One region of the Paenibacillus segetis genome, then DNA from elsewhere that is predicted to be linked to it. Evidence: riboswitches for the same ligand, from Rfam matches in the RefSeq annotation. Region 1 holds a riboswitch; each other region holds the start of a gene.
The links. Region 1 has a riboswitch for cyclic di-AMP ahead of IEW05_RS20095 (TrkH family potassium uptake protein). Riboswitches for the same ligand answer to the same signal wherever they lie in the genome.
Positions count from the first base shown of each region.

Region 2: another riboswitch for cyclic di-AMP. It lies ahead of IEW05_RS03300 (KamA family radical SAM protein); the one in region 1 lies ahead of IEW05_RS20095 (TrkH family potassium uptake protein).
Region 3: another riboswitch for cyclic di-AMP. It lies ahead of IEW05_RS12000 (DUF4218 domain-containing protein); the one in region 1 lies ahead of IEW05_RS20095 (TrkH family potassium uptake protein).

Region 1 covers NZ_BMFT01000003.1:179,718-187,602, reverse strand. The annotation lists gene IEW05_RS20100 (CPBP family intramembrane glutamic endopeptidase) at 1-909, opposite strand, end outside; cyclic di-AMP (ydaO/yuaA leader) riboswitch at 1,194-1,354, shown strand; gene IEW05_RS20095 (TrkH family potassium uptake protein) at 1,430-2,764, shown strand; gene IEW05_RS20090 (potassium channel family protein) at 2,782-3,447, shown strand; gene IEW05_RS20085 (cation:proton antiporter) at 3,477-4,715, shown strand; gene IEW05_RS20080 (LysR family transcriptional regulator) at 5,142-6,038, opposite strand; gene IEW05_RS20075 (succinate dehydrogenase cytochrome b558 subunit) at 6,307-6,978, shown strand; gene sdhA (succinate dehydrogenase flavoprotein subunit) at 7,071-7,885, shown strand, end outside.
Region 2 covers NZ_BMFT01000001.1:765,066-772,950, forward strand. The annotation lists gene IEW05_RS03270 (FecCD family ABC transporter permease) at 1-878, shown strand, start outside; gene IEW05_RS03275 (ABC transporter ATP-binding protein) at 875-1,696, shown strand; gene cobT (nicotinate-nucleotide--dimethylbenzimidazole phosphoribosyltransferase) at 1,713-2,804, shown strand; gene cobU (bifunctional adenosylcobinamide kinase/adenosylcobinamide-phosphate guanylyltransferase) at 2,801-3,376, shown strand; gene cobS (adenosylcobinamide-GDP ribazoletransferase) at 3,373-4,179, shown strand; gene IEW05_RS03295 (cobyric acid synthase) at 4,195-5,787, shown strand; cyclic di-AMP (ydaO/yuaA leader) riboswitch at 5,820-5,962, shown strand; gene IEW05_RS03300 (KamA family radical SAM protein) at 6,128-7,282, shown strand; gene IEW05_RS03305 (methyl-accepting chemotaxis protein) at 7,789-7,885, opposite strand, start outside.
Region 3 covers NZ_BMFT01000001.1:2,576,807-2,584,691, reverse strand. The annotation lists gene IEW05_RS12025 (response regulator transcription factor) at 1-172, shown strand, start outside; gene IEW05_RS12020 (sensor histidine kinase) at 169-1,548, shown strand; gene IEW05_RS12015 (ABC transporter permease) at 1,655-2,773, shown strand; gene IEW05_RS12010 (ABC transporter ATP-binding protein) at 2,770-3,441, shown strand; gene IEW05_RS12005 (hypothetical protein) at 3,496-3,927, opposite strand; cyclic di-AMP (ydaO/yuaA leader) riboswitch at 4,156-4,322, opposite strand; cyclic di-AMP (ydaO/yuaA leader) riboswitch at 4,725-4,912, shown strand; gene IEW05_RS12000 (DUF4218 domain-containing protein) at 5,116-5,535, shown strand; gene kdpF (K(+)-transporting ATPase subunit F) at 5,657-5,734, shown strand; gene kdpA (potassium-transporting ATPase subunit KdpA) at 5,811-7,487, shown strand; gene kdpB (potassium-transporting ATPase subunit KdpB) at 7,504-7,885, shown strand, end outside.

The DNA.
Region 1 (7,885 bases):
CATGGTTAGAACAAAGTAACAGCTAGACAGAAATATTCCGCGCTTAAATGAGGAGTGCCTGCGAGCTTTGACGCTGAAAATAATAGCTAGAATACCTAACACGAAGGTTAGAAGTGCATATCCTCCAAATGTAAGCCAATAAGCAATTTGTGTCTGATCCTTCACGTAATTCAGATGAGCCTGGGGTGTATCAAAGTAAGATTCCATTGAGGATACTTGCCCGTATTCAAAACGGAAATCTAGGTAACCTTGGGATTGTCCTGATGTATAGCCCTTAAACTGATATCGGATGCCTACCTCATCTTCCTCTGAAACAAGATCTAACTTATTTCTGTCGAAACCAAATACCTTCAAGTACTTAGTAGCCAGTGCATCCTTTTCATTTAGCCCCAAATTCCCTTCACGTGCCAGTAGGGATTCGGTTGATTCAGATCCTATTAATAGCATCAAATCTTTAGTTGAATTTCCTGCCGAGCCAATCTTTTCAAAACCGACCACTTGCCCTGTTGTTAAATGAACGTCCACAGTCACTGCGGAGTGAACTGCATCTGGATTTTCAAAACGAACACGGAACATTTCAAGTGGAAATTTCTCGCCGTACGATTTCAAATACGATTCCATTAGTTTTTCTTTAGTTAAATAACCGTACATCTCAGAATGGGCCTCGTAGGTAACTAATGCTTTTTCCATATCACCAGAAATGCCTAAAGTTGATTCCATAAATTTTGCTGCGGAATTCTTGGCCTGATCTTTTGTGATGACATTCTTGGATTGCTCCACCTGAAGCGTATCTGACAAGATACTAGGAAGCACTTGCACATATACAAATATAATGAGGCCAATAGCGGCTAATATCCAAAGTGTCCTCGTTTTTAAATTGCGCCCGATTGGGTTAACAGCAGCTTTCATTGTAAAACCCCTTTGAATGAATTTTTGAAAATTTACAACATTTCGATCAATGTTCATCACAGTAAAGATAACACAGGCCGAATACAATCGCCAGAAGTGTGTACGAAATATTGAAAAACTGCAATAACATCGGTAAGGATTAGCAATGCTGGGATAAGGGATTACCCTGAACGTTGTTTCGGTACTTTTAAGCTTTTTTCAATGTTTTTCATGGAAATAAAGCTTTGTGAAGGGGGAAAATAAAGATTATAATCCATTTGGGAAAATGAAATGTAAATAAATGAAAATATGAATGGCCGAATTTCTGTGTGAAAACGGGGGAACCAGTCTTTAGGGGTGAATTTTATTTCAGCGCTTGGGTTATACATCCGGTGATGAAATAAATAGGGCAACTGTGCATGTCCGAATCCGTCAGCTAACCTCGTAGGCCTTTGCAGCAGGAGCCCAAACACCGAGAGGCATTGGATTTCCAGTGTCTTTTTTTCTTGTTCTTGTCTTACTACAGTGATGAGGTGAGCGTGTGATATCAAAATGGTTCAAGCTTTCCCCGCCGCGCGTGTTAGTGTTAGGATTTGCGGCGATTATTCTGACTGGAGCACTTTTATTGATGCTTCCTATTTCGCATACTAATGGGGGGACGTTACCTTTTGTAGATGCTCTTTTTACCTCAACCTCGGCGACCTGTGTAACTGGATTGATTGTTCGAGATACGGGGACTTATTTTTCTACATTCGGTCAAGTTGTAATTATGTTGTTGATTCAGGTCGGCGGCCTTGGTTTTATGACGATGGCAACCTTGTTCTCTTTGGCATTCAAGCGAAAAATATCGCTCAAGGACCGCTTGTTGCTTCAAGAGGCTATGAATCAAAACTCGATGGAAGGCATTGTACGTTTGATTCGTAAAGTATTGATGTATTCGTTAGTGATTGAATCATGTGCCGCGATATTGTATAGCATTCGTTGGGCTTTTGATATGCCACTGGGTCGAGCCATTTATTTTGGTATCTTTCATTCGGTCGCGATGTTTAATAATGCTGGATTTGATTTGTTTGGTGGATTTCGGAGTTTGACGATGTATGTTGGGGATCCCATCGTTAACTTCGTTACGATGTTCTTAATTGTAACGGGGGGCATCGGGTTTATCGTAATGTCAGACTTGATCGATTTCCGTAACCGCCGTAGATTATCTCTTCACTCTAAGGTGGTACTATCCATGACGTCCGCACTGATCATACTTGGAGCAATCGTAATTTTTATATTTGAATTCACGAACACGAAGACGCTGGGACCACTCAGTTGGGGTGAGAAGATATGGAGTGCTTTCTTCCAGTCCGTCACACCGCGTACAGCAGGTGCGAATACGGTGGACATTGGTGCATTAAGACAAGCGACACAGTTCTTTATGATTATCTTGATGTTCATCGGGGCATCACCTGGTTCTACAGGTGGTGGGGTTAAGACAACAACCTTTACAATTTTGATCGGCGCAGTCTTCTCGATGATTCGTGGCCGTTCCGATCTTGTAATATTCCGTTACCGTTTGGCACAGGAGCGTATTTTTAAAGCGGTGACGATTACCATGTTGTCGCTATTTCTCGTCATAGTCGTCGCCATGGTATTGTCTACGACGGAGGACGTTAGCTTCCTGAGCATTCTATTTGAGACCACATCGGCGTTTGGTACGGTAGGGCTGACGATGGGGATCACAGGGAAGTTAACCGTCATAGGGAAGATTATTATTAGTCTCACTATGTTTGCTGGACGTTTAGGGCCTTTAACATTAGCTTATGCACTTGGTCCTAAGAAGGGTAAGGAATTGTATCGCTATCCAGAAGGTAAAATGATAATAGGATAAGGAGTTTGGCAAAACACATGAAAAAACAGCAGTTTGTAGTCATCGGATTAGGGCGATTTGGTTCAAGTCTTGCATTGGAATTGATGGATCTTGGTTACGAGGTTCTCGGTATAGACCAAGACGAAGAGATCGTAAATGACTTGAGTAATCGGCTCACACATGCCGTTGTAGCGGATACTACGGAAGAAGAGGTACTTAGATCGCTAGGGGTTCGCAATTTTGATTGTGGTATTGTGGCCATGGGTAGTGACATCCAAAGGAGTATTCTAACCGCGATTCTGTTGAAGGATCTAGGGATCAAGACTGTAGTAGCTAAAGCCATTTCCGTCTTGCACGGCCGTGCGCTTGAAAGACTTGGTGTTGACCGCGTCATTTTTCCGGAACGAGACATGGGAATTCGAGTTGCTCATCAGCTCGTGACTCCGAATCTGCTGGATTTTATCGAATTATCCAAAGAATACAGTATTGTGGAAATGATTGTACCGCCTTGCCTGCATAACAAAAATGTTGGAGAACTGAATCCGCGTGCCCGTTTCGGGTGTAGCATCGTCGCGATTCATCGAGTAAACGATATGATCGTAGCCCCAACCGCCATGGATCAATTGTTTACAGGCGATATTATGGTCATTATTGGTTCTAATAAAAATGTTGAGGAATTCAAATCATTCATTAATGAAGAATAATGTGATCCTGTAGTTGGAGTGGGTTGAAGATGGAATCGGCAACAAGCCTAGCAATCTCGCATGATATTATGCTAGTAATACTTATTTTAACTATAGGGATGTTCTCAGGAAAATTAGCTTCCTGGCTGAAATTGCCGGACGTTGCGGTGTTTATTGCTATAGGTATGGTATTTGGTCCTGGTTTGAACTTGATCCATGAACCAAGCGGTTCTCTGATCAATCAAATGATTCTTACTGTCGGTTCAGTATTCATTTTGTTTGATGGAGGCCGGAATCTAAAGCTTAGTGGGTTGCGTAAAGTATGGATTACACTTTCGTTATTGAGTCTTCCGGGCGTATTGATCACTATGTTTATCGTGGGCACAGGTGTACATTATTTGTTTGGAGTTGATTGGAGCTTTTCCTTTCTGGCTGCTGCGGTCATTGCGTCTACTGATCCAGCTTCGATTATTCCCGTTTTTAAGCAGGTCAAAATTAAGGAAAGAGTACGTGAGACTGTGGAAAGTGAGTCGGCATTTAATGATGCTACAGGTTCTATTCTGACATTCTCTATGCTTGCTATAGTTATGGGAAGTGGCTCATTGAGTATTGGCTCGATGTCTTGGGACTTTGTAAAGACCGCTTTTGGTGGCATCTTAGTTGGGATTGTTGTCTCGGCCCTGTTTACTTATCTAAGTGGACATGTGCGTCGTGGAATTCTACAGGAATATGCAAGTATTGTTATGATCATATGCGGCCTTGCTGCATATTGGTTAGGAGATGTACTCCATGTTAGCGGGTTTATGGCTACATTTGTAGCTGGTATCATATGGGGTAATGCGGAGACGTTCAAATTATCGCTGAAGACCAAGGAAGTTGAAATAAACTCCTTCGCAGAGAATATAACTGTCATGATGCGCATGTTGATCTTCTTGTTACTCGGGAGCCAGGTTAACTTTGGAATTCTCGGAGATTATTTCTGGCAGAGTCTTGTGGCTGTATTGCTGTTAATGTTCGTAGCCCGCCCTATCACCGTATTGTTATGCGCCCTACCGGACAGAACGGTGAAATGGACCTGGCAGGAGCTACTCTTTATGTGCTGGGTTCGAGAGACTGGGGTTATTCCAGCTGCATTATCTGGAATGATTCTAGCTATGGGAGTTGCTCACGCGGAGATTATTTCTGCGGTGACATTCATGGCGATCGTACTTACGATCGTTATTCAGGCCAGCACAACCGGATGGGTTGCTCGTAAGCTTGGATTAGAAGTGAAGGAAACTAGTGGGTGACGGCAAAAAAGGTAATGTGCTTACATGATGTAGTCACAAGTATCGCTGGGAGAACGAGAATATGGAGTTTTATTCCTTTTTGAATGTCCGCTATTCTACGAGGTTCCCCCAGCGTAAGTTTTCAATGGTATTATTGACTCAAAACGACTCTAGCGATTGATCTTCAAGCGAATAATGATCACGAACCATTGTAACGAATCTCAGTGAGCTTATTTGCGGTTATTGAAGCCTATACAAGTTAAGTGCCCTGGGATCAATCTATTGATTTCCGAAATTTCTTCGATTGCATTTTATGGAAGTTACCTCCCCTTGAAGTGTCTCAAACACCCCCCCCTTGCCTGCTCCGTGTGAGCAAAATTCAATTAATTGTAAGTGATACAAAAAACAGTCGAAGGATAGGCTGCTAATTGTGTCGAATATATAACTTTATAGATCAAGCTCATGAAACAGACTACCTTTAACTTTTGTGATCCATTCCAATGTCTCACTAGTTAACTCAGATTTGTCGCTATAGATGAGGCATGTTTCTCTCTGGGTTTGTTCTAATTCTTTGATAGGTACGGTAACGAGGTCGTTGTCACGTAGTAACTGACTGCGTAAATATGATTTAGGTAGCAACGCCGCTGATTTACAAATCGGTAGTAGACGTACAATCGCTTCGAAAGAATCGATTTCCATCCTCACATCTGGAATGATTCCATATCGTCCGAACAAATCGTCAATCAATTTACGATACCAAGTGCCTTTGGAAAAAATAATCATGGAACGTCCATTCAAGTCTTCCATAGTGGCACCATCCGCTAGTTCATGTCCTTTAGGAACAATGAGCTCTAGGTGATCCTGAAATAAGGGGATGCAGCGTAACCCTGTTTCATTAATAGATGAAGCTACTAGACCAACGTCTACCTTTTTATCTCTTAAGTAAGAGACTATTTCATGGGTTTTACCAGTTGAGAGTTTCAGTTCGATCTCAGGGAATTGGTTCATTAATGCAGTGACAAGTAATGGTAGTGTTGTTTGGATGGTAGTAAGACTCGCCCCTAAGTTCACGATGGTTCGTTCTGCTGTTTTGAAACGAGAAACCGACTGTAGGAAATTCTGATGTCGCTGTCGTTGCTCTAATGCGTAAATGTATGCTTCATGTCCAACCCTGGTCAGTTCAAGCCGCTTACCCTTGCGGTGAAATAGAGGCACACCCCATTCCTGTTCTAGCTTAGCTATCTTTCGGGATAACGCTGGTTGTGATAGGTTAAGTAGTTTAGATGCTTTGTTTAAACTAGATTGCTCGACAACGGTGGTAAATACAAGCAGTTCTTCAATCATAGTAGTGCCTCCTGTATTTAAAAGTGATGTATACGAGTTCGTTATGTGATTTTGTTATAACATTTAATAATTATATTGCAATTCCATTATAAGATGAAAAGGAGTAACATGGGAAGTGACACAAGTTGTTCACATGTTATGTCTATAACATAGCGAAATGGGCAATTTTTTGTGGAAATTGTCATATACGTTTTCTCAGATGGTTTTATTGTTAGAGGTATAACATGTGATAGGGAAATGATGGAAATGGGAAGGGGCATATGAGCTTATGAAAGGGTTTTATTCCAGAAAACTGCACTCGTTGTTGGGTGTCATACCGCTTGGATTTTTCATTCTGGAACACGTGATTACTAATTTTTCAGCCGTAGAAGGCGGGAGTCAAGGATTCAAAGATAGTGTGGCTGCACTGAATAGCTTGCCACTAATACTGGTATTGGAGATTTTCGGGATTTGGTTACCCATTTTGTATCACGGGGTATATGGGCTATACATTGCTTTCCAGGCAAAACCCAATAATACACGGTTTCAGAATGAACGGAACTTGCGCTATTTACTGCAACGGGTAACAGGCGTGCTTGTGTTTGCTTTTATTATTTGGCATGTGTACGAGACACGTATACAGGTGGCTCTAGGCAATATTACACATGAAGAGCTTGGCGGAGTAATGCATGACATTGTTATGAATCCGTTCTTTTTCATCTTATATTTAATTGGTGTTCTATCGGCGTCCTTCCACTTTACGAATGGATTGTGGTCGTTCATGGTTAGTTGGGGGATTACAATTGGCCCGCGTGCTCAACGTGTGTCTTCTATCATCTGTATGGGACTATGTGTGATCATCTCTGTAATGCTAGTCTGGTCACTGTTTGTATTCCGCGGTGTAGAGTTTCAAGCTGAAGGTACAGCATGGTTGACTGGTTTGAAATCATTAGTAGGTTAACAAAACTAGTTTAGGCTTACGAAGTAAGTTTTGTACGAAGGTTATTTCAAGTAGAAGATGCTATACAAAACTTTTAGGAGTTGACGATAGATATGGCTAAACAAAGCGTAATTGTCGTAGGCGGCGGTCTTGCGGGACTGATGGCTACGATCAAAGCAGCGGAGGCGGGAGTACAAGTTCATCTGTTCTCGCTCGTTCCGGTAAAGAGGTCTCACTCTGTGTGTGCACAAGGTGGGATTAACGGTGCTGTAAATACTAAAGGTGAAGGTGACTCTCCTTGGGAGCATTTTGACGATACGGTGTATGGTGGAGACTTTCTCGCAAACCAACCACCGGTTAAGGCGATGTGTGAGGCAGCGCCGGGTATTATTCATTTGATGGACCGAATGGGTGTCATGTTTAACCGTACTCCGGAAGGATTGCTAGATTTCCGTCGTTTCGGGGGGACGAAACGGCACCGGACTGCGTTCGCAGGAGCGACAACAGGGCAACAGTTATTGTACGCACTGGATGAACAGGTACGCCGCTTCGAAGCGGGTGGCGTGGTAACGAAATACGAGCACTGGGAGTTCTTATCCGCCGTAATCGATGATGAAGGTATATGCCGCGGCATTTGCGCGCAAGATTTGCGTTCCATGGAAGTCGTGACATTTGCTTCGGATGCGGTTATTTTGGCAACGGGTGGTCCCGGGATTATTTTTGGCAAAACAACGAACTCGGTTATTAATACAGGGACTGCAGCAAGTGCGGTTTACCAACAGGGTGTGCACTACGCAAACGGCGAATTCATTCAAATTCACCCAACGGCGATCCCTGGGGATGACAAGCTCCGTTTGATGTCGGAGTCGGCTCGTGGGGAAGGCGGACGGATTTGGACTTACAAAGACGGTAAACCGTGGTATTTCCT
Region 2 (7,885 bases), on a different contig from region 1:
TGACATCGGAACAAATCATTATGCAGGTGCGACTGCCCCGTGTATTACTAGGTCTCTTAGTTGGAGCGTCGCTTGCAGTAGCGGGAGCCGCCTTTCAGGGAGTGCTTCGTAATCCACTTGCTGACCCGTTTACCCTTGGGGTATCTTCGGGTTCAGCCGTTGGGGCGGCAACCTTGATTTTCTTCGGATGGCAGTTCTCTTTAATCGGTGTGTTTACCTTACCAGTCATAGCGTTTGTCGCAGGTGCATTGACACTCTGGATTGTCATGTGGCTGGCGAGAGAGAATGGGAAAATTCCAATTGAAGGGCTTATTTTATCAGGTGTTGTAATGCAATCGTTCCTCGGAGCGATTGTATCTTTTCTAACGGCTATGTCGAAAAAGACGGTAAATGAAATTTTATACTGGACGATGGGGAGTCTAAGCCTTCGCGGATGGTCATATACGACCATCCTTTTGCCGTATTTAGCACTAGGGGCATTGTTCCTATGGAGTCGTGCCAGATCGCTAAATTTGTTAGCTTTGGGCGAGCGTCATGCGGCCCATTCTGGACTTCATGTGGAACGAACCAAACTCATCGTGTTACTTGTAGCTACTTTGATGACGGCCGCAGCTGTATCTGTATCAGGCGTTATCGGATTTGTTGGTCTTGTAGTTCCCCATATGCTTCGGCTTATAGTAGGACCGGATTATCGTATTATTATTCCACTCTCCGCGCTTGGCGGTGGTATATTTATGATGTGGAGTGATTTAGCTGCACGTTCGCTACTAGCACCAACTGAGATTCCTTTAGGTATTGTCACAGCGTTTGTTGGCGCTCCTTTCTTTGCGTATTTGTTATATCGGAAGAAGAAGCAGAGGGAGGCAGAAATGTCATGACGAACTCAAGCGAATTGAATATCATCGATGTTAAGGGGATCGTCAAATCGTTTAAGCGTACTCCAGTACTGCAGAACGTGAATTGGAGTGTTAAGCCAGGTCAATTCTGGGGGATTATCGGACCTAATGGTAGTGGTAAGACAACCTTGTTAAATTTAATTTCTGGCGTAGAGCAACCAGATCGTGGAGAGATAAGTTTTGGTGGGAAAGCTCTGACTTCTTATGGGCGCAAGGAGCTTTCACGTAGGCTTGCGGTATTACAGCAGGATGGATTGCCATCTGTTCCATTTCCAGTTCGTGATGTGATCCAGATGGGAAGATTTCCGTTTCAGGATTGGCGTGGAAAAGAGACGGATGAGAACGCAGAACAACTTCTCGAAGAAATTATGGAGAAGCTTGAACTCAAGGAGCTTGGCAATCGTCCACTAAGCGTGCTGAGTGGTGGACAACGACAACGTGTTGCGCTTGGTAAGGTGATGGCTCAGCAACCGGAAGTTGTTCTATTAGACGAACCAACAACATATCTCGATATCCGCTATCAGATGCGCTTTATGGAGCTCGTTTCTAGTTGGCAAAGGGAGGAAGGGTTGACGGTAATTGCAGTCATGCATGATCTTAATCTGGCTGCACTTTTCTGCGATCGCTTACTGGTACTGCAAGAAGGGAACATCGTAGCTGAAGGAACTCCTGATGAAATTATGTCGTCTGAAACGATGGAAAAGGTCTTCGAAGTGAAGACACATGTTATAAACCATCCGGACGTTGGAGCGCCTCAGTTGTTGCTCAAGACGGAGAAGAGGTCAATAGTAAATGAATGAAGGAGGAAATTATGATATGAACCCATTTATATCAATTTCTCAAATTGTGAATGACATTAAAGCGCTGGACATCACAGCGGCTACTGCTGCTGCAGATCATTTGGATCAGTTGACTAAGCCACCGGGTAGCCTTGGGAAGCTGGAGACCTTAGCAATTAAACTTGCTGGGATTACAGGGATGGAGCGACCATCTTTCCCTCATCGTTCGGTCGTTGTTATGGCAGCAGATCATGGAGTTTGTGAGGAAGGAATAAGTGCTTTTCCGGCTGAAGTCACACCACAGATGGTGATGAATTTTCTGTCTGGTGGCGCGGCGGTAAATGTACTATCTAGACAAGCTGGTGCAGAAGTATTGTGCGTTGATATAGGGGTAAACGCTGAAATGAATCATCCTGATCTTATTGATCGTAAGGTCCGTATGGGTACAGCGAATATGGCTAAAGGCCCAGCCATGAGCCGGAAAGAAGCAGAGGCGGCACTATTAATAGGTGCCAATATCGTGAATGAGGCTTTTGCCCGCGGAGTAAGACTATTTGTAACTGGGGAAATGGGCATAGGAAATACAACGGCTAGTGCTGCTGTATTGAGTGCTTTAATCGGTATTCCTCCATTGGAGAGTGTTGGACGAGGTACAGGAATTAGTGATGAAGTACTTCAACATAAAGCGTTGGTTGTAGAACGTGCAATAGAGTGTAACATTCCGAATGCGTTAGATCCGCTTGATGTGTTATCCAAGGTTGGCGGACTTGAAATTGCCGGATTAACAGGTGTAATCTTAGCCGCTGCGGCACATGGTTGTCCGGTCGTAATTGATGGGTTTATTTCTAGTGCAGCTGCATTATTGGCACAGCGGTTCTCACCAGAGTCAACTTATTATATGATTGCTTCCCACATTTCTCATGAACAAGGGCATGGTCTTTTGCTGAAGGAGTTGGGCTTAGATCCTATGCTGCAACTTGACATGCGGTTAGGGGAAGGAACAGGGGGAGTTCTAGCACTTCATCTTATTGATGCTGCTTGTCGCATAATGTCCGAGATGGCCACATTTGAGAGTGCAGGAATATCTTCAGGGCAGGAAGCAACAGAAGTAGAGAGCGAACAATTATGATTGTCTTGGTTACAGGAGGGGCTCGAAGCGGAAAGAGCTCATTCGCTGAACGATTGTGTATGAAGTATGCGGAATCGGCGGTATATATAGCTACAGCTCAGGCATTTGATCAAGAAATGGAGCAGCGGATTGCTTTGCATAGGGAACAAAGAGAAGGGACAGCGTTTCAGTGGACGACTCTAGAAGAGCCGCTGCAGCTTGCTGAACGGTTAACTTCTCCTAATGCTATAATCGGTGGAAATCTCATAGGAGAGGCTCCGCTTGTCCTTGTTGACTGCCTAACACTGTGGTTATCCAATGTTCTGTTAGCTGTCGTGGATGAGCCTGATGCTGAAGCTCGTGTGATGGAACAAATTCACCAGCTGGAGACAGCAGTTACGGCATACCCGGGTACGATTATTTTGGTTACGAACGAAGTTGGTAGCGGAATTGTTCCGGAATATCCACTAGGCCGAATGTATCGTGATTTGGCTGGTATTTTGAATCGTATGATCGCCCGGATCTCTGATCAGGTATTTCTAGTGACTGCAGGGATTCCAATTGAGTTGAAGAGTAGGGAGTACATTCTATGAGTGATAGAAGCCGGCCTATATTGGCTGCTTTTCAATTTTTATCAAGGATACCTATTAAGGCGGAACTGGATTTCAGTCCGGAACTGTTGCGGCGAAGCGTTAAATATTATCCATTAGTAGGATCGGTAATCGGACTAGCTGTATGGGCGGGGGCAACGCTCTCTAGCTGGGCATTACCCACCCTACCTGCGGCAGTTATTACGTTAATTCTGTGGGTTTGGATAACCGGTGGATTACATTTGGACGGATGGATGGATTCTGCTGATGCTCTATTAAGTTATCGTTCACGTGAGAAAATGCTGGAGATTATGAAGGATAGCCGCGTTGGAGCGATGGGTGTGCTGGCGTGTGTATTATTGCTCATGCTTAAAGTGTCGTTGATTAGTTCGTTACTGGAACTAGGAACTCTTCCATCGGGAGCGGCGTTATTGACTGCACCGGTATGGAGCCGATGGTTTATGGGGTGGGCGATGCGTTCATGGCCGATGGCTAGGAATGGTGAAGGACTGGCGGTACGATTTCATGGTGTAAGCTCTAAGGATACGATTTTGTCCGCACTACTCGCGTTAACATTGTCTGCAACAGGTATATTTCTTGCCTCCTCCACGGATTGGAGCGGGGTTACTTGGATGCCGTTGGTTTTGTATTTCGCTCTGCATCCACTAGTAATCTTTGGGGTTGGGACTTTAGTGGCCAGAGTAATGAACGCCAGACTAGGTGGCTTGACTGGTGATACTTACGGTGCGTTGAATGAAGGTCTAGAGGTTGTGCTACTCCTTCTGGCCGTTCTGATATTTCGTTGATGGAGGTAAAGCAACATGACAGAGAAGACGAAATGGATGTCTGATGATGACAATTCAATTGAGTTAGGTGCAGTCTTGATGGTTCAGGGGACGGCATCAGATGTCGGTAAAAGTGTTATTGTCACGGCACTTTGCCGTATTTTCAAACAGGATGGGTTAAGAACAGCTCCATTTAAATCGCAAAATATGGCTCTGAATTCCTACGTTACCCCAGATGGACTTGAGATTGGTCGTGCCCAGGGAATTCAAGCTGAGGCCTGTGGTATTTCAGCGACAACGGATATGAATCCGGTTCTGATCAAACCGACAGGAGATATGCATTCTCAGATTGTTGTTCATGGCAAACCGTACCAACATCTCAGCGCAGTAAGTTATCGGGAGGATTTCTTGCCTCAAGCAAAGCCCTTAGTAATGGATGCGTTAAAAAGACTGCGAGAAAACTATGACATTATCGTTATGGAAGGCGCAGGCAGTCCTGCAGAGATTAATCTGAAGCATCGAGATATTGTGAATATGAATTTGGCCGGTTGGGCGGATGCACCGGTAATTCTCGTCGCTGATATTGATCGTGGAGGAGTGTTTGCTTTTCTTGTTGGCACGCTTGAGTTGTTAGAGCCAGAGGAAAAAGCGCGGGTTAAGGGGTTCATTATTAATAAATTTAGAGGAGATCTTTCGCTACTACAGCCTGGACTTGATTGGTTGGAGCAGAAGACAGGTATTCCTGTACTTGGTGTGCTACCTTATATACCGGATTTGGAGATTGAGGCCGAGGATTCGGTTATTCTTGATTCACAGCATCTAAAAGTACAAGCAGAACGAGAGCTGGAAATTGTCGTTATTCGTTATCCGCGCATTTCTAATTTCACTGACTTTGATTGCCTTGCTGTAGAAGGTGATGTCTCTCTTCGTTACGTGGACAGGGCGTCTGATCTCGGAACACCAGACATCATTATATTGCCGGGGACAAAGGATACGATTGGAGATTTGTCCTTCTTGCGAGATCAAGGGCTGGATGCGGCGATTGAAGGAGTTATCAACTCATCTTCGCATACACAACTGGTTGGCATTTGCGGAGGCTATCAAATGCTGGGTAATTGGCTATCTGATCCGGAAGGGATTGAGTCTGGAAGTTCCAAGGAGGCGAAAGGACTTGGATGGCTTCCGGTTTCGACGGTCTTTCGTTCTGACAAAACGACGATTCGCGTCCACGGTGTAACCGTAGATAATCAACCTATTATGTTGTATCCACCTGGCAAGAGCGTTCCAGTGGAAGGGTACGAAATCCATGCAGGTGACACGAGCTGGGACCTCGGTTCAGATGTGGTCCATTTATTTAGCATCACGCGAACTAGCGGAGAGAAATTGTTCGAAGGAGCAGGACGCTTGGATGGTAGAGTATTTGGAACGTATCTGCACGGTTTATTCTCCAGCGATGTTTGGCGTAGATCCTGGCTTAATGGCGTACGGATGTCCAAGGGACTGGCACCTTTGGAAGAGACATTTTCAGCCGCGGTACGGAAGGAAGCAGCTTATGATCGTCTAGCTGATCATGTTCGCGAGCATTTGAATATGGACCTTGTATATGAAATAGCTCAGTTGGTTCGGTAGCAGACTTTGACAATAGGTAGAATATGGTATAGCATAAAAGTACGCTTAATTTTCGATTGGTAAAGTCGAAAAGCGGGGGAACCACTTTTTGGGGCGAATCGTAGATTCATTGAACGTAGGGAACCATAACTCCCGAGCCCGTCAGCTAACCTCGTTTGCAGTGTATGGGTCACAATCAGCTTTGCTATACTACATACTCATTGACCCTGTAACGGGGTCTTTTTGCATTTTTTTGACTCTTTGGCCCCGTTAACGGCACAGTATTGCTGTATTCACTGCGGTTAGTTGGTTTCTGCGCTTTCTCTTTACAAATTAGTAATGTCAGAGGAGGAGATAGCGTATGGCACGACCGAAGTACATCACCGATATTGGTAAAGTGACGCAGTTGTCCCAGTTGGAGATGGAGGAGCTCCGGCCAATTACAGACAAATTTGTATTCCGGGTAAATGATTATTATTTAAATCTTATCGATTGGGATGATCCACACGATCCGATTCGTAAATTAGTCATCCCTAACAAGGGTGAACTGAGCGAGTACGGTCGGTGGGATGCCTCCGATGAGGATACAAATTATGCAGCACCTGGCTGTCAGCACAAGTATCGAACAACAGCTCTACTCATTGTTTCAGAAGTGTGTGGTTCTTATTGCCGCTATTGTTTCCGTAAGCGCCTGTTTCGCAATGATGTCAAAGAAGCTTTAGCTGATGTTACGCCTGGCATTGAGTATATTAAGGAACATCCCGAGATTAATAACGTACTCCTCACCGGGGGAGATAGTTTAATATTAGCTACCTCAAAACTAAGAATTATTTTAGAACAATTACGTCAGATCGATCATGTGAAGATCATTCGTTTAGGTTCAAAGATTCCAGTGTTCAATCCAATGCGTATTTATGAAGATCCGGAGCTTTTAGAACTGATTAAGGAGTTCTCAACGGTAGATCAACGGATTTATGTCATGGCGCATATCAATCATCCCCGTGAAATTACGCCTGAAGCTAAGAAAGGTTTCCAGGCTATGCATGAGGCTGGAGCGATTGTCGTAAATCAGACGCCAATACTAAGGGGAATCAATGACGATTCCAAAGTGCTTGGGGAATTACTTGACCAGTTATCCTGGGCTGGAGTTACACCTTATTATTTCTTTATTAACCGGCCGGTTGCCGGTAATTCAGAATTTGTCATCCCTCTTGAACGCGCCTATACGTTGGTGGAAGAAGCCAAAGCCCGAACTTCTGGGCTTGGAAAACGGGTTCGACTGTCGATGAGTCATACCTCAGGGAAGATTGAAATCTTAGCGATTGAGAACGGTCAGGCGTTCCTGAAATATCACCAGTCCAGAGATGATGAATATGGAAAATTCATGATCCTGGACTGTCCGAAGGACGCAGCTTGGTTCGACGATCTTCCCGGTAACGAGGCTTATTGGAAACGGCCAGAGAAGAAACTGGCCGAGGTTGTATCTGTAAACGAGCTATCTCCCTCATCGGTGTAGAAGTAACAGATGGGGGTTCAGTCGTAACTTTGAGGAAAATTTGGACTTTCGATCGCTGTTATCCTCAGATTTCTAGAATTTATTCCGCTCAGCGGATGAAATCCGAGGATAAAGGCGAACGCTACCGCTTCTCCAGTTCCAAATTTCCTCTACGTTACTCCTTCACCCATCTGTTTAAGTGGTTAGTAATAGGCTGTAGCTCAACTTTAAAGAGTTGAGCTACAGCCTCAGTTTGTCGAGAAAGCCCAAAGGACTTTTCGGCGCTTAACAAAGACGTATCTCCTATGATTTCAAAAGGAGATACGTCTTTGTTGTAGTACTACTCACTCTAACAGATGGGTGAAGGGGGCATGGGGTGAGATTCGAAACTGGAGAAGCGGAGCGTTCGCCTTTGCTGTGTGATTATAACCAATTAAGGGTTTATACAATCAAAATAATCACACAGCAACAGCGATCGAAAGTTCGAATCACGCCGAATGCCCTTGCACTTCACCCAGCTGTCCCTCCTATATTTTAAACCTATTAACAGACTCTCTTAAAATGGTTGCTATTTCTTGTAGCGAGTTCACAGTCGTAGCGTGAGCCGTAATCTCCGTCATTTGC
Region 3 (7,885 bases), on a different contig from region 1:
TTCAAGAAGTGAATTGATTGAGCTGGTGTGGGGATTTGATTATGAAGGTGATGAACGTACGGTGGATGTACACATCAAAAGATTGCGGGGAAGATTCGCAGATTACGAGGACAGCTTCATTATTCGTACCGTTAGAGGTGTTGGATACAAAATGGAGCTGGTGAATACATGAAGTCGTTATATGCACGGATGTGTATTCTTTTTTGCTCCATGATCGTGGTGAGCTTTCTGCTCGGATTTTTGTTATCGAATGGCTATTATCATGTAAAGATCAAACCTCAAAATGATGATAAATTAACGCAAATGGCCTTAAATCTTCAGAAATTCAGTGAAGAGCATCCTAATTCTATCGATGAATATCTCAGTAATGCTGCTTCGTTAGGATATCGAATATATTTAACCGATAATAAGGGGGACGAGCGCTTTTTCGGTAATCCCTTTAAAAGCTATAATTTGAAACAAGAGCAATTACAGCATGTATTGGACGGAAATATATTTCATGGCGTTGCTGAGTATAAAGCGAATTTGTTTATTACAGGTTTTTTTGATAGTGAAATAGAAAATGCGATAGGTGTACCTGTTCAGATCGATAATAGAACTTATGCCATGTTTATGCGTCCTGATGCGAATGTACAGTTTGGTGAACTCAGGGTGTTCTTCGCGCTTTTGTTAGGAGCGGCAGTATTATTCAGTTTGCTCTTCTTGATGATTAGCACACTTCATATCGTTAGACCGATTACACGTCTTACTAAAGCTACCCAAGATATTGCCAAGGGGAAGTATAACCTGAAAGTGCAAACACGCAGACGTGATGAGATAGGGCAATTAGCGGAACACTTTACAATTATGAGTCAAGAACTAGAGCGGACTGAAAGGGCGAGACAGGAGTTTGTTGCTAACGTGTCGCATGAAATTGAATCTCCACTCACCTCAATTCAGGGTTTTGCTACAACCCTAAAGGATCATTCTATAGCACAGGACCAAAGGGTCCATTACCTTTCGATCATAGAGGAGGAGAGCAGACGTTTATCGTTACTCAGCAAACAATTACTCACTTTATCGACATTGGATTATGATTCTAATGCATTGCATGTGAAGAGATTTAATTTACGTACGCAGATTCGTCAAGTCGCTCAAATTATGGAGTGGAAGCTTACGGATAAAGAATTATTTCTGAAATTAAGTGTGCCAGATATATATCTTTATGCGGATGAAGATTTAGTACATCAGGTATGGATGAATCTTATAACGAATGCAATCAAACATACACCAGCAGGCGGTAAGGTAACGATTTCAGCAGAGGTTCAAGGGGAGCAATGCATCATTTCCGTATCTGATACAGGTGAGGGCATTGCAGAAGAGGACTTGCCGAACATTTTTGATCGATTCTATAAAGCGGATCGGGTGCGCACCCGTGAAACTAACGGTACAGGGCTTGGGTTATCCATTGTGCAAAAAATTGTTAAAGTTCATAAAGGGAGTATTCAAGTCACAAGCAAGGTAGGGGAAGGGACCATCTTTAAGGTCATTTTACCTTATAAAAGGTAATTCAAAAGTCATCGTAATTTGTAATTTGTAAATTGTAATTTGTTATTCATATTCCGTTCATCATTCCCTCCTAAACTAATGACATAGAGATAAGGAGGGAAATTGAATGTTCTTAGCATTAAGAGAAATGCGCCACTCGAAGGTTAGATACATTTTTATTGTAGTTATTATGTTATTAGTCTCTTTTCTTGTTCTGTTCGTAACCGGACTTGCGAAGGGGTTAGCAGACGCTAATATTTCAGCTATCCAAAGCATGCCAAATAATCATTTCGTATTACAGGGGGATGCGGAGCAAAAGTTCAGACGTTCTCAACTGGGCGAAGATGATTTGAATAAGGTCCGTTCGTTGGTGGGAGAAGAGAAGGCGACACCTATTGCCATGCAAATGAGTACCATCACAGTTGATGACCTTGATTCGAAAAGTGATGTTACTTTCTTTGCAGTAGATATGGCGGGGGCACTTTCACCGAAAGTTGTGGAAGGGGAAAAAGTCACTAATGAAGAAAATGGCAATGTCGTTGTAGATTCTACGTTGGTCGAGTCGGGCTTGAAAATTGGCAGTACCATTAAGGATCAAATGACAGGTATGACATTGACCGTTACAGGCTTTGTTGACAATCAGTCTTATAGTCATACTCCGGTTGTATATATGAATATTCATGACTGGCAGGCGATGAAGGCGAAGATGTCTATGGACCCTGAGGTACTTAAATCTTCATTATTCAATGCGATCGCTTTAAATGTTACATCTGATCAAGTAACGCAGCTATCTGATGAACTTAGCTCAATGGAAGTGGTTACCCAGAAGCAAGCTATTTCAAATATTCCGGGATACGCAGAAGAGCAAAAATCACTCTTGATGATGATTGCCTTCCTCTATGTGATCGGTGCTTTGGTACTTGCGGTCTTCTTCTATGTTATAACGATTCAAAAGACAAGTCAGTTTGGTATTCTAAAAGCGATGGGAACCAAGACGGCATACTTGGCAAGAAGTGTTGTTGGACAAGTACTTATTTTATCCATTATAAGTTTAAGTTTAAGTCTATTGTTGACTTGGGGTGTTAATTCAGTCCTTCCTGAGTCCATGCCATTCCAGATGAATCTATCTACAGCTTTATCTACAAGTGGTCTATTTGTGGGTATGTCTTTATTAGGATCACTGATATCAGTAACTCAGGTTGCTAAAGTAGATGCATTAGAAGCTATTGGGAGGGTTGGAGCATGAGTGCAAAACTAATCATGAATCAAGTCACAAAGACTTTTGGTGATGGGGATTTAAACGTCTCTATCCTTAATCAACTAAATCTTGAGGTTAATGAAGGAGAATTTATCGCGGTTCTTGGTCCATCCGGATCGGGTAAAAGTACATTCCTATCAACCGCAGGGGCGTTGCTGAGTCCAACAAGCGGAGAGATTGTTCTAGACGGAGAATCACTGACGGGAAAGAGTAAACAGGAACTTACATCGATCCGCTTGCACAAAATTGGATTTATGTTTCAAAGTGCCAATTTACTTCCGTATTTAAAAGTGCAGGAACAACTGTTATACGTTGCTAGTCTAACGGGGATGCACGCCAAGGAAGCGAAAGATCGGGCGGCTCAGTTGCTGAAACGGCTGGATATATGGGACCGTCGCAATTATTATCCTGAGAAGTTATCTGGTGGGGAGAAACAACGTGTGGCGATCGCACGGGCATGGATGAACAATCCAGCGATTCTACTCGCCGATGAGCCAACAGCAAGTTTGGATTTTAAGCGGGGTAGACAAGTGGTGCAAATGATAGCTGATGAAGTGAAGGCAGAAGGTAAATCTGCTGTCATGGTCACACATGACGAACGAATGTTGGAGTGGTGTGATCGTGTGTTACACTTGAAGGATGGCGTGTTAGTATAAAAGTTTGATCAAGGGTATTCCTTAAGTCATGTAAATGGCTTAGGGGATACCCTTTTACTTTTGCGCAAGGTTGACAAGTCTTATTTGATCAAGATTTTTACGTGGCAGGACCTGCATCGTACTTGCTTTAACTCTTGCCCGTTCACGTATCATGATGAGCTGTTCCTTTAATGTAGGAATACTGTTACTAAGAATGACTGATATTTCGATAAGTGGAAGCTTCAATCCATACCATAGAAATTCCAGTGCTTTTTCGTCCAACGTTGGAGTATCAGGAGAAAGAAGCTGTCTATCTACATCTACCACCCGTTCAGTGCATTGACGAATACAGCTTTGATAAGCATGTAATGAAAATGTTTTAGGATCCCAATTATCTTGAGCAAAAGGTTCACAGAGCTCCAGGAAGGTATTTGTAGTTACTTGTTCTGCAGCTGTGTTGTCCTCCAACAACAAATAACTAAGGGCGTATAGAGAATCTGCGTACATTTTTACGTAATGGACATATTTCCTATTGTTGAATGGGTGTTTGTTAATCAAATGAGTAGTCATCATCTTATATTCCTTTCCAAAATAACAGGTTGATTGTTAACTTATAGCAACGAGAAGTATGCTCGTTCATTTGGAGTAACAAAAAAACCGCAGACAGAGGAGGACCTCTGCTGCAGTTTGCGGATTCAGGTACAAATAAGCCTGGCGCAAATGCGTGGCAAATCAAGGGTCTCTCTCTATGGCTTACGAGGTTAGCTGTCGGATTCGGGCCGTGAGAGTCGCCCTACCTCATGAGAACTAATCATTCTCCGTCGGATTCACCCCAAGTAGGCCAGCTCGGCCTGATGGTTCCCCCGTTTCCCGCGGTTGCAGGAATTCAGCGTGTGTTTCATCAGAATGATACTATTTCTTGATTCCCTTGTAAAAAACAAAAGATATCTTATTGGCCGTAGTTAAGCCAAATTCGGTCAGCAACAGAAGAAAAAGTGACTAAAAGCACATTTGTGGCCTTATACAAGGCTTCTATCTTCCTCAAGCTCGGTTTCTTGATTTCTTTACTTCTGATATGCAGATAGCTAATTTTTCACTCCTGAAAAGTAGTAATCACAATAATTGAGGTTTATTCGATAAATGCCTTAGAACTGTGAAAACAAGAGATATAAAGAGATTAGATAGTAAGTAAGCGTTATCCAATATGTATTTGGTTTCGATTTTGCTTTTTTTTGCCAAGGAACGCATTTTACAAGAAATCTGCTTAGAGAGTATGATTACACCTGTTTCCATAACATAACTGAATATTTGATCCGCTTAATTTCCGTTAAGGAAAGCGGGGGAACCAACAATTGACTACCGATGTGAGAGTCGGAAGTCAGTTATGGGGTGAATCCTGTAGAATGTGAGGCAATTTGCATTTATACAGGTAGGGCAACTCTCACTGCCCGAATCCGACAGCTAACCTCGTAAGCGTATGGAGAGAGGATGAGTGCAATGTGACCCCATGTAGAGTCACAGAGGATTTCCTCTGTGGCTCTTTACTGTACCTTTTTATGAAAAATGGATGTAAAGGTAACGTCTAATGACGCGATGCAGCTATATTCAGACTGTGTCCGAAAATGACGATGGTCACAAGATCGTTCGGAGATTTTCGTTGCCTCCTTATGTACTTGAGAAGGGGAAAAGATAGATATGGCGGATCAAAATGAATATGTACTTGTGTGGGCACCAACAAAAGCAGGAGAACTTTTCATTAAATTATTGAAATTCAAAGGGATTAAGGTTGCGGGGTTAACTAACAATCAGGCAGGAAAAAATCGGCTAGAAGAATTGGGCATTGAGCGTTTTGTATTGGTGGATACAAATCATCAGAACACTTGGATTCAACCATCTTTTCCGGTGGGCAAAGTGTATTTGTTCGAAAGTAGCCTAACATTATGTTGCCGATATATTCAAATGTGTCGTACTTGGACGAGAAAACCGATTTTTGTTATTACAACATCTTTAAATCCAAGATTAGTCTATAAAGGGCTCGGGGCGAAATATGTCATATATTCACACAGCGGGGATGTGTCTTTTTTGGCAGACAAATCCGCACAGCTAGACAATTGAAAGGACTGAAAAGACCATGATGGATCTGTATATGGTGGCTGCATTAGTCGTGATTTATGGTTTGTTCTATGGATTTATGCACTGGTGCGAAGGTGTAGTTCAGGATAGGGAGGAATGATTTGTGATTCTGATCATAGCTGTTACCGTTCTATTGTTCATGTATCTAGTATATGCCCTGATCTATCCGGAGAAATTTTAATTTCATATCGCATTATTCTAGTAAAAGCATAAAAATTTAGGCAATTTAGGCCTAATTTAAGGAGGGTCAGTCATTCATGGGCATTTTGCAAATTGTAGCTGTTATCGTAATCCTAATGCTGCTGGTTAAACCAATGGGTACTTATTTATATCATGTGTTCTCCAATGAACCGAATCGTACGGACAAAGGGTTTGCTCGAATTGAAAAAGGCATTTATGCCTTGATTGGCTTAAAAAAACGGGACCGAATGTCCTGGAAGAAATATGCGATAAGCTTTATTTTGACGAATATCGTTCTAGTGGCTTTCAGTTATATATTCCTTAGATTACAGCGGGGGCTCCCGCTTAACCCTAACGGAATTGGGGATATGGAGCAGACACTTAGCTTTAATACGGTAATCAGCTTTATGACTAATACGAATCTGCAGCATTATAGCGGGGAAACAGGGCTTTCCTATTTCTCGCAAATGGCAGTTATTACGATGATGATGTTCACCTCGGCGGCTAGCGGATTTGCGGTTGCAGTCGCTTTTGTTAGAGGGATTACCGGTCAAAAGTCGGTGGGTAACTTCTTCGAGGATTTCGTTAAAGCACATATCCGTGTGTTCATTCCATTAGCGTTGCTAGTTACTCTAACACTGGTTGCATTACATGTACCACAGACACTGAAGTCGACGCTCGAGGTCACTACGCTCGAGGGGCAAACCCAGCAAATTGCCATCGGCCCTGTTGCTTCACTGGAATCCATTAAGCATTTGGGTACGAACGGTGGAGGTTTCTTTGGTGCTAATTCGTCGCATCCATTTGAGAATCCGAACCCGCTCACTAACGTGTTGGAAATGTTATCGATGTGGGTGCTACCAGCATCCCTCCCATATATGTTTGGTCTGTTCGCTAAGAACAAACGTCAAGGTTGGGTAATTTTCTCCGCCATGATGACGTTGTTTGTCCTGTTTCTCTCATTGAACTACTATGCTGAAAGCCATGGGAATCCGGCGATCAATGCCATGGGGATCAATGCTTCACAGGGGAGTATGGAAGGTAAGGAGGTCCGTTTTGGCATACCACAATCCTCACTGTTCACCACGGTAACAACGGCAGCTACCACGGGGAGTGTAAATAACATGCATGATACCCAGACTCCATTAGGCGGAATTACCCCGCTAGCGTTGATGATGCTAAACAATGTATTTGGAGGTAAGGGTGTTGGGTTAATCAATATGCTGATGTATGCCATCTTGGGCGTATTCCTCTGTGGTCTAATGGTTGGTCGGACACCCGAATTTCTTGGTCGAAAGATTGAGGCGAGGGAGATGAAGCTGATTGCGATCGCGATCTTGGTACACCCTCTAATTATTCTCGTACCAACGGCTGGAGCCTTCCTGACCGATCTCGGCAAAGGTGCGATTACGAATCCCGGCTTTCATGGGTTATCGCAGGTATTGTACGAATATGTGTCTTCCGCGGCTAATAACGGCTCGGGATTTGAAGGACTTGCTGACAATACATCCTTCTGGAATATTACGACAGGGATCGTCATGCTAGTAGGCCGCTATATATCGATGATCGCTATGATGGCGGTAGCTGGTTCACTGCTTCGCAAGAAGCCGGTTCCAGAGACAATGGGTACCTTCCGTACAGATAATCGCCTTTTTACCGGCATTCTGATCGTTACGGTGCTGATTATCGGTGCGCTGACCTTTTTGCCGGTCATTGTGCTCGGTCCAATTGCAGAATATTTGACCTTACGGTAGGAAGAGGGAGAACAAAATGAGTACTTTAAAAAGAAAAAAGCTGCTGACCGGACCCATACTCCTAAGCGCTGTTAAGGATAGTTTTATTAAGCTTAATCCGGTAACTCTGATGAAGAATCCAGTGATGTTCGTCGTTGAGATCGGGACAATTATTGTTTTGCTCATGGTGTTGGCACCGGGATACTTTAACGCCGAAAAATCGATGGGCTTTAATATTACCGTGTTGTTCATCCTGTTGTTCACTGTACTGTTCGCTAACTTTGCTGAAGCGTTAGCTGAAGGACGCGGGAAGGCTCAGGCCGACTCGCTCAAGAAGACGAAACAAGATATTACAGCTAATAAATTGGTGGGAACGGTACTGAAGACTGTATCTTCCTCCGAGCTCCGCAAAGGAGATT